3 regions of the Streptomyces sp. NPDC016469 genome follow, and region 1 is predicted to be linked to each of the others. Evidence: riboswitches for the same ligand, from Rfam matches in the RefSeq annotation. Region 1 holds a riboswitch; each other region holds the start of a gene.

The links. Region 1 has a riboswitch for cobalamin ahead of ABZ565_RS24880 (cobalamin biosynthesis protein). Riboswitches for the same ligand answer to the same signal wherever they lie in the genome.
Region 2: it holds a riboswitch for cobalamin, as region 1 does, so the genes downstream of both, ABZ565_RS06425 (CbtB-domain containing protein) here and ABZ565_RS24880 (cobalamin biosynthesis protein) in region 1, are expected to answer to the same signal.
Region 3: it holds a riboswitch for cobalamin, as region 1 does, so the genes downstream of both, ABZ565_RS31500 (ABC transporter substrate-binding protein) here and ABZ565_RS24880 (cobalamin biosynthesis protein) in region 1, are expected to answer to the same signal.

Annotation. Positions count from the first base shown of each region.
Region 1 covers NZ_JBEYCQ010000023.1:67,927-71,190, forward strand. The annotation lists gene ABZ565_RS24875 (cobyric acid synthase) at 1-411, opposite strand, end outside; gene ABZ565_RS24880 (cobalamin biosynthesis protein) at 408-1,412, opposite strand; cobalamin riboswitch at 1,532-1,660, opposite strand; gene ABZ565_RS24885 (hypothetical protein) at 1,806-2,039, opposite strand; gene ABZ565_RS24890 (inorganic phosphate transporter) at 2,072-3,264, opposite strand, start outside.
Region 2 covers NZ_JBEYCQ010000004.1:250,836-254,099, forward strand. The annotation lists gene ABZ565_RS06415 (helix-turn-helix domain-containing protein) at 1-476, opposite strand, end outside; gene ABZ565_RS06420 (histidine phosphatase family protein) at 814-1,392, opposite strand; adenosylcobalamin (AdoCbl) riboswitch at 1,517-1,608, shown strand; gene ABZ565_RS06425 (CbtB-domain containing protein) at 1,654-1,869, shown strand; gene ABZ565_RS06430 (CbtA family protein) at 1,902-2,672, shown strand; gene ABZ565_RS06435 (GNAT family N-acetyltransferase) at 2,737-3,231, opposite strand.
Region 3 covers NZ_JBEYCQ010000040.1:26,023-29,286, forward strand. The annotation lists gene ABZ565_RS31495 (beta-ketoacyl-[acyl-carrier-protein] synthase family protein) at 1-1,128, shown strand, start outside; cobalamin riboswitch at 1,179-1,365, shown strand; gene ABZ565_RS31500 (ABC transporter substrate-binding protein) at 1,427-2,467, shown strand; gene ABZ565_RS31505 (iron chelate uptake ABC transporter family permease subunit) at 2,518-3,264, shown strand, end outside.

The sequences.
Region 1 (3,264 bases):
CGACCCCGCGCCCTCGCAGATCACCGCGTCGTACGTGCCGCGCAGCTGCTCCAGGCAGTCCGTGACGGTGGACAGCAGTTGTTCCTGCCGCCCGCCGTGGTAGCCGCGGGCGCTCATCTCGCCGACCGGCCGCCCCATCAGGACGACCTGGCTGGAGCGGTCGCCGCCGGGCTTGAGCAGCACCGGGTTCATCAGGGCGGTCGGCTCGACGCGGGCGGCCTGGGCCTGCATCGCCTGGGCCCGGCCGATCTCGGCGCCCTCGCGGGTGACGAAGGAGTTCAGCGACATGTTCTGCGCCTTGAACGGGGCGGCCTTCACGCCCCGGCGCACCAGCCAGCGGCAGATGCCCGCCGTGACGACGCTCTTGCCCGCGTCCGATGTGGTCCCGGCGACCAGCAGTCCGCCGCTCATATCGCTCTCCGTCCAGAGGTACGAGGTCCTTGAGGTCCCCCGGTCCGTCCCGGGATCCGGCGCGCGACCGCTCCCGCGCCCAGCCGGGCGGCCACGCCGACGCCGAGGGCGAGCACGCCCACCCGGCGTGAGAGCCGCACGGCACGCGCGATGTCCCCGGTCTCCACGGCACGGCCCGCCTCCCCGTTGAGCACGGGCCGGTGCTCGACGCGCCCCCCGTACGCGAGGGTCCCGCCCAGCCGTACGCCGAGCGCCCCGGCGAACGCGGCCTCCACGGGCCCCGCGTTGGGGCTCGGGTGCTTCGCGGCGTCGGCCCGCCAGGCCCGTACCGCCTCCCGGGGGCGGCCGCCGGAGGCCACGGCGAGCAGGGCGGTGAGCCGGGCGCCGGGCCAGCCCGCGAGGTCGTCCAGCCGGGCCGACGCCCAGCCGTACCGCAGGTAGCGGGGCGACTTGTGGCCGACCATCGCGTCGAGCGTGTTGGCGGCGCGGAAGCCGACGAGCCCGGGGACACCGGCGAGGGCGCCCCAGACGAGGGCGCCGACCACGGCGTCCGAGGTGTTCTCGGCGACGGACTCCACGACGGCGCGTGCGATCCCGGGGCCGTCCAGCGCCTGCGGGTCGCGCCCGCACAGGTGCGGCAGCCGCTCCCGGGCGCGCTCGATGTCACCGGCGGCGAGCGCCCCGCCGATGGCCCGGGCCTCGCGCCCCAGCGACGTACCGCCGACGACGGACCAGGTGGCGGCGGCGGTCAGGGCCACGGAGGCGGCGGGACGGCGGCGCAGGGCGTGGGCGGCGAGCGCGGCGCTCCCGGCGGCGCCCCCGGCGCAGATCAGGGTGTGCAGGGCGCCCCGGCCGCGGTGGTCGCGCCAGAGCCGGTCCTCGACGGCCGCGGCGGCCCGCCCGAAGGCGGCGACCGGGTGCCCCCTGCGGGGGTCACCGAGCAGCAGGTCGGCGATCAGGCCGGCGGTGGCGCCGTACGCGAAGATGCGATCGGCACGCACGGTTCAGCCGGCCGTACCAGAGGCTGCCGACAGGGGCTGTGGGGAGGTCGCACGGCAGCCGGGCATGGCGATATGTCCTCACTCAGGGTCCGCGCCCTGGTTCGACGTGACGGCGACAAGAGTCTCCTGGCTTCCGGATCGGCGGATTCCCCGGTCTTCCAGCCCGCTCGCGCGGGCCGTGACGTGCGGTGGGGACCGCTCCCCGGTGACAGTGGCGGGACCGCGCCGGATTCGCACCGGCTTCCTCTGCTGTCGCCGTAATGGCTCCGGCAGTCCACCACGCCCCGCGAACGCCCGTCAACTCGCCGTTGACCTGCGGCGGCACGGTGTGGGCGGACACACAGCGGGCCGGACGCGCACGAGGTGCGTCCGGCCCGGGGGAGAGGTGGTGCGTCAGGCGACGATCAGATAGATGCCGTACGCGACCGCCGCCGCGCACAGCCCGAAGCAGACGTACGCCCCGGCGCGCGCCAGCAGGAGCGAGGAGCCCGCCTGACCGCCCCCGGCGGCCGGCTCCGGCTGCTTGGAGAGGCCGGCGATCCCCAGGGTGAAGAGGCCCACCAGGGCGACGGTGGTGATGAGGGAGACGCCGAAGACGGTGCCCAGAGCTGCCCAGTCGATGTTCATACGGGGTGTCCTTACCGGAGTACCGGGGTCTGTCAGACCGTGGCGGGTCGGGCCGGATCGGCGGCGACGGGACCGGCGGGCGCCGGAATGGTGGCGGCGAGGTCGTGCGCCTGGGCCACGGTGGGCGGCGGGCTCACGGCCGCGATGGCCTGGGTGACGACACCGGCGGGCTCGGCGGGGGCCGCGTCCTCGGTGCCGGGCGCGACATCGCCGTGGCCGACGGGTTTGCGGCGCGAGAGCACCCAGATCGCCCCGGACCCGGCGATCAGGAGGGCCGCGACGACCACGACACCCCAGGTGCCCTGCTTCGTCAGGAACTCGGCACCCGCGCCGACCAGACCGGCGGCCGGCAGGGTCAGGCCCCAGGCGACGAACATCCGGGTGGCGGTGGACCAGCGGACCACGCCCCCGGCACGGCCGAGGCCCGCGCCCATCACGGCCCCGGAGCAGGACTGCGTGGTGGAGAGGGAGAAGCCGAGGTGCGAGGAGGCCAGGATGACGGTGGCCGCGCTGGTCTGGGCGGCGAAGCCCTGCGGGGGCTTCAGCTCGGTCAGGCCGCTGCCCATGGTGCGGATGATGCGCCAGCCGCCGAGGTACGTGCCGAGCGCGATGGCCAGGCCGGCGCTGACGATGACCCAGACCGGCGGGTTGGAGCCGGGGGAGAGGACGCCGCCGGTGACCAGGGCGAGGGTGATGATGCCCATGGTCTTCTGCGCGTCGTTGGTGCCGTGGGCGAGCGAGACGAGTCCGGCCGAGGCGATCTGCCCCGCCCGGTAGCCCTTGGCGGTCGCCTTCTCCTGGGCGTCGTTCCGGATCTTCCCGCCGATCCGGTACGTGAGCCGGGTGGCCAGGAGCGCGGCCACACCGGCCACGATCGGGGCGGCGACGGCGGGCAGCAGCACCTTGGTGACGACGGTGCCGCCGTCGACCGACGACCAGCCGGCGGACATCACCGCGGCGCCGATGAGGCCGCCGAACAGTGCGTGGGAGGAGCTGGACGGGAGCCCGACCAGCCAGGTCAGAAGATTCCACAGGATGGCGCCGACGAGCGCCGCGAAGATGACCTCGGTTCTGAGGCCGTCCTCGTTGACGATCCCGCCGGAGATCGTCTTGGCGACCTCCACGGACAGGAACGCGCCGACCAGATTGAGAACGGCGGACATCGCGACCGCCGTCTTGGGTTTGAGTGCGCCGGTCGAGATGGTCGTGGCCATCGCGTTGGCGG
Region 2 (3,264 bases), on a different contig from region 1:
TCCATCACCTCCGCGCACTCCAGCACCGCCCCCGGCAGCCGGCCCCCGGAGCAGGCCCGGCCTCGGACGCTCAGCACCTGGCCGGCCGCTGTGTCCAGCGGGAAGCTCATACCGTTCCGCACCGGCACCAGCGGCTCCGCCCCGCCCGGCACGGACGCCACGGTCAGCGCCCGGCCGTCATGCAGGACGGTCAGCAGGGCGCTCGCGCCGGTGGCTGCCCGCAGCCGGTGCAGCGGGTGACGGGCCGCCCCCCGCAAGCCCGGGTGCGGCTCCCACGTCTGGCCGAGGCGGTAGAGCTGCGAGCCGACGCGGTAGCGACTGCCCCGCCGCTCCACCGCACCCACCAGCAGCAACTGCTCCAGCAGCCGGTGGGCGCTCCCCTTGGGCAGGGCGCAGGCCGCGGCGATCTCGGTGAGCCCGGCCTCCCCGCCGCACCTGCGCAACGCCTCCAGGAGCGCGAACGCCCCCTCGATCACGCCTCTCCCGCGGCCTGTTCCCCGCTCCTGCTCCGTGTCCGCGTGTCGCGGCATCTTCTCCCCCAGGCGGTCACCGGGCCGTACCTCTTCGCACGGCCGCCGGGAGAGAATGCCCGACCTTCACAACAGGGGCACACCCCGCCACGCGCGAACGTGACCCACGGCACACCGCGCGCCGCTACCCGTGGGGCGAGAGGAGCGCAAGAGGCTTTGAGGTCCTGGTGAGGCCGGTCGGCGGCGTGCCTCCGGGCTCGGATCCCGGCCAGGGCCGGAGCGGGCGGCCCGTTCTCGTCGAGGGGTCCTCGTTTCCGGCCGGTAGGCGCTCCGTACGCACGTCTCAGCCGGCCGGCGCCGGTGCGAGGGGCCGGCCGCAGCGCAGGTTCCACCGCCCCGACCGGCCGCTCAGCTCCGTCAGCGTGAGCGGGGCGACGTCGAGGCGCCAGAACGCCTGGGGCGGCAGCGCGAGGGCGTGGACGACGGCAGCCCGCACCACGGACGGCTCGGCGACGGCCAGCACCCGGACCTCACCCTGCAGCGAGTCGAGCCACGTGCCCGCCCTCGCGCACAGGTCGAGCAGCGACTCGCCGCCGTGCGGGGCGGCCGAGGGGTCGGCCAGCCAGGCGGCGACCCCCTCGGGCTCGCGCGCGCTCACCTCGTCCAGGCGGGCGCCCGACCAGCGCCCCAATCCCCATTCGCGCAAGGCGGGTTCACCCGACGAGCGCAGGCCCAGCGCTTCCGCCGTCCGGGAGCACCGCTCGGAGGGCCCGTGCACCGCCCGGTCCGCTTCGGGGACATGTGGCGCGGCCGGCGCGGCCGCCCGCACGCCCGACGCGTCGAGCGCGGCGTCACCCGCGAACCGGGCCTCCCGCAACGCCGCGTTCATGGCCGGTGAGACCAACAACACCCGTACCGTCATCCCCGCCCTCAACTCCCTGAAAAGTGGCCGCACGACCGAACCCACCATGGCATCCGGGCTCCGCGGGCTGTCCGGACGGGGCATGGCGGCGCCGGGCGTCCAGGCGGTATGGTCGCGGCGACATGACGAAGGTGTGACGGAAGTCCGGTGAGAATCCGGCACGGTCGCGCCACTGTGTACCCGCGCACGCGGGAAGTCAGACCCAGCACCTTCGTCTCAGGCACCACGATCGGGACGCGTGTTCCCACAGGAGGTTCTGCCATGGCACAGAGTGCTGCCCCCGCAACCGGCGCACCCGCCATCACCCCCATCTCCCTGAAGGCCATTGCCCCTTGGGCGGTGTTCTTCGGCATTCTCATGCTGGTCCTGCTCTACTTCGTCGGCGCCGAACAGGGTGCCACGGCCCTCATCTCGGGCGAAGGCGTCCACGAGTGGGTCCACGACGGCCGTCACCTGCTCGGTTTCCCCTGCCACTGACCGCCCATCCGGCTGATCCAGGGGAATCCCTCATGAACTCCGTATCCGTCAGAGCCCTGTTGGTCCGCGGCATGCTCGCCGGAGTGGCCGCGGGAGCGCTCGCGCTGCTCGTCGCCTACTTCCTCGGCGAGTCACGGGTCGACGCGGCCATCGCGCTCGAAGAGGCCGCGCACAGCGCCCACGGCCACCATCACGGCGCCGGCGAGGAACTCGTCGGCCGGGGCGTGCAGTCCACCGCCGGCCTGGCCACCGGTGTGCTCGTCTTCGGCGTCGCGGCCGGCGGCATCGCCGCGCTCGTCTTCTGCTACGCGCTGGGCCGGGTGGGCCGGTTCGGCCCGAGGGCCACGGCCGCGCTGATCGCGGGCGCCGCGCTGGTGAGCGTGTACGTCGTGCCGTTCCTGAAGTACCCGGCCAACCCGCCGGCCGTCGGCAACCCCGACACCATCGGCAGACGCACCGCGCTGTTCTTCCTGATGGTCGCCCTCAGCGTGCTGCTCGCGGTCGCCGCCGTCATCGTCGGCAAGCGGCTGGCACCCCGCCTGGGCAACTGGAACGCGACGGTCGCGGCGGCGGCCGGCTACGTCCTGCTGATCGCCCTCGCCTACGTGTTCCTGCCCTCGTTCAACGAGGTCGGCAAGGACTTCCCGGCCACGCTGCTGTGGCAGTTCCGGCTGGCCACGCTCGCGGTGCAGGCCACGCTGTGGACCACGTTCGGCCTGCTCTTCGGCCACCTCACCGAACGGCTGCTGGTGCCGAGGGCCGACGCGCTCGCGGGTGGCCGGACAGCCGCCGCGATGGGCTGACGGCAGCCGTACGTATGGCAACGGGTGGTGCCCGCCGGGTGGCCGACGGCGGGCACCACCCGTTTTACGCCGCCCACTCGGCGAGGTAGTACTTCAGCGACGCGTCCTCGTTCACGAGTCGCATCCCGGCCGCCGTCATGACCCGCTGCGAGGGGATGTTGCCGGAGTCGGCGTCCCCGCGCACCCGCGCGACGCCTTGTTCCCGGGCGAACCGGAGCAGCGCCCGGAGCGCCTCGGAGGCGTAACCCTGTCCGCGTGCCGACTCCACGAGCCCGTAACCGATCGTGACGCTGCCCCGCTCGTCCGGCGCGCCGTGGAAGCCGATGCCACCGATGACCACACCCTCCGCACGGAGCCGTATCTCGTAGGAGCAGAACGGGCTGGGATCTCCGTTCTCCGCGCATGTGGCGAGGAAGCGCGTCGCGGCCCCCTGCTCGCCGGGGGAGGGGTAGCCGGGGGCCCAGCGCGCACCGGCCGGGGGTGCGCCCGCGGCGACGTGCTCGGCGTCGGCGGGCGACATCGGGTGCAGGAACAGGCGCGGCGTCTCAAGGTCGGTCATGGTCCTGTGGAGTATCACGCGGCTGCTGCTCCC
Region 3 (3,264 bases), on a different contig from region 1:
AGCCCGGCCCGCACCGTTCCCGCGCTCGCCGGGTGCGCGATCGACTTCGCCTGTGTGGTCGACGGAATCGACCTGGACGCCGAGATCGGCCGCCGCACGGCCTTCCGGATGGGCCGGTACGTCAAGTTCGCGGTCCTGGCCGCCCGGGAGGCCGTCGCCGACGCCGGGCTCGACCCGGCCGGCTGGGACGGCAGCCGCGTCGCGGTCGTCGTCGGCACCAGCAGCGGGGGCTCCGCGCACCTCACCGACCAGGCGCTGGTGCTGGAGCGGAGGGGGCCGGAGGCGACCTCGCCGGCCGGGGTCCTGCTGACCATCCCCAACATGCCGGCCGCCGAGATCGCGATCGAGATGCGGGCCACCGGCCCCAGCATGGCCCCCTGCACGGCCTGTTCGTCCGGCGTCACCGCGCTGTCCGTCGCCCGCGACCTGCTGGTGACCGGGCAGTGCGACGTCGCCATCGCGGGGGCGACCGAGTCGACCGTCTTCCCCATCGCCATGACCGGCTTCGCCCGGTCCGGGGCCGCCGCCCGGGCGGACGGCGACCTGTCCCGGCTCAGCCGGCCCTTCGCCGCCGACCGCGCCGGACTCGTCATGGGCGAGGGGGCCGCCGTGATGGTGCTGGAACGCGCCGCCGACGCGGAGGCCAGGGGCGCCGAACCCCGGGCCCTGCTCGCCGGCACCGGCGCCACCACGGACGCCCACCACCCCACCAGCCCGCACCCCGACGGGCGGGTCGCCCGGGCCGCCGCCGAGGCCGCCCTGCGCGACGCGGGCTGGCGGGCCGACGAGGTGGAGCACGTCAACGCGCACGGCACCGCGACCGTACGCAACGACGCCGCCGAGGCCGCGCTGATCAGCCGGGTGTACCCGCACCGGCCGCCCGTCACCGCCCCGAAGGGCGTGCTCGGGCACTGCATGGGCGCGGCCGGGGCGATCGAGGCGGGGCTGACGATCCTCACCCTCCAGCGCGGGGTCGTCCCGCCGGTGGCCAATCTGGACGCCCCCGCGCCCGGGTTCGACATCGACTGCGTCACCAAGGTGCCGCTGGTGCGGCCCGTCCACCGGGCCGTCAGCCACTCCTTCGGCTTCGGCGGGCACAACGCGGTGGTGGCCCTCCAACGTCCGTGAGCGGCCCTTTCCGGACGGGCACGGGCGCCGCTGAGCCGCGCGGACCCGCGTGGTAGCGTGCCCAGGCCAGTCGAACTCCACGTAGGGGTCAGGGAATCCGGTGCGAATCCGGAACTGACGCGCAGCGGTGAGGGGGACGGGCGGGGCCACGGCCACTGGGAGACCACCGTCTCCCGGGAAGGCGTCCCGCCCGAGCGAACCCGAGTCCGAAGACCTGCTGGCGACCGCCGTCCGGGACCGGACGGCGGGTTCCGTACAGCGGGCCCCGCGCATGGGCCCAGAGACGCCGAGGTACCCCGTGCCGCCGATATCCGGCCCCGCCCGTTCCGCCGCCCTGCTCACCGCCGCGCTCCTGCTGCTGACGGCCTGCGGAGGAAGCCCGCCCGACGCGGCCGGGGACAAGGGCACGGCGGACGGCTATCCGGTCACCCTCAAGAACTGCGGGCGCACCGTCACCGTGCCGGCCGCGCCCCGCCGCGCGGTCTCCGTCGACCAGGGCACCACGGAGATCCTGCTCTCGCTCGGACTCCAGGACCGGATCGCCGCCACCGCCACCTGGACCGACCCGGTGATGAAGGGCCTGGAGAAGGCCAACGCCGGCGTGAAGCGGATCGCCGACAACCGGCCCTCCTCCGAGAAGGTCCTCGACCAGGAGCCCGACTTCGTCGCCGCCGACTTCGAGTCGACCCTCGCCAAGGGCGGCGTCGCCCCGCGCGAACAGTTCGAGCAGCTGGGCGTCCCCACCTACGTCTCGCCCGCCGACTGCACGGCCAAGGACAACACCAGGGACGGCGACGGCGTCCGCACCGGGGCCCTCACCATGGACAGCGTCTACGGCGAAGTGCGCGACCTGGCCCGGGTGTTCGGCGTGCCCGAGCGCGGCGAGAAGCTGGTCGCGCGGCTCCGCACCCGTATCCGCGAGGCGGCCGAGGGCATCGACGGATCCGGCACCTCCGTCCTGTACTGGTTCGCCAACTCCGAGTCCCCCTACCTGGCGGGCTGCTGCGGGGCGCCGGGCATCATCACCCGGGAGCTCGGCCTGAAGAACGCCTTCGACGACACACACGACGAGTGGCCCCGGATCAACTGGGAGACCGTCGCCGACCGCAACCCGGACGTGCTGGTCATCGGCGACCTCACCCGCAAGTCGCAGACCGCCGAGAGCGCCGCCGGGAAAATCGCCTTCCTGGAGTCCAACCCCGTCACGAAGAAGATGGACGCCGTACGCCACAAGCGCTACGTCCTGCTCAGCGGCCAGGCGATGAACCCGACCATCCGCACGGTCGAGGGCGTGGAGCTGGTGGCCGCCGGGCTGCGCGAGTTCGGGCTCGCGGGGTGACGGCCACCGACCCGCTGACCGCCCCGCGCGAGAAGGCGCCGGAAGCCGCCGTGCCCGCCCGCCCCCGCCCGCGCCGCCTGCGCGGCGGCCTCCTGTGGACCGGCGGCCTTCTGCTGCTCGTCCTGTCCGTCGCGGTCGCCGTCACCATCGGACCGGCCCGGATCTCCGTCGTGGACGTCTGGTCCGCCGTCGCCGCCCACCTCGGCATCGGCGAGGCCCGGCTCAGCCCGATCCGCGACGGCATCATCTGGAACCTGCGCATGCCGCGTACCCTGCTCGCCGCCGTCTGCGGGGCCGGCCTCGCGGTCTGCGGGACCGTCATGCAGTCCTTGCTGCGCAACCCGCTCGCCGACCCGTTCGTCCTCGGCGTCTCCTCCGGGGCGTCCACCGGCGCGGTCCTGGTCGTCGTGCTCGGCGTCGGCGGGGGAGCGGTGTCGCTGCCGGCCGGGGCGTTCATCGGGGCGCTCTGCTCGTTCGCGCTGGTGATGCTCCTCAGCCACACCCTGGGCGGCTCCACCGACCGGGTCGTGCTGTCCGGGGTCGCCGCGATGCAGCTGTTCTCGGCGCTGACCTCGTTCGTCGTCATGACGGCCGCCGACGCCGAGCAGACCCGGGGGGTGCTGTTCTGGCTCCTCGGCTCGCTCGGCGGGGTCGGCTGGACCGATGTGTGGATCTGTTCCGCCGTTCTCGCCGTCAGCCTGCTGGTCTGCCTCGGCCACTCCCGTACGCTCGACGCCTTCGCCTTCGGGCAGGACGCGGCCGCCGCCCTCGGGGTGAACGTCGCACGCGTCCGGACC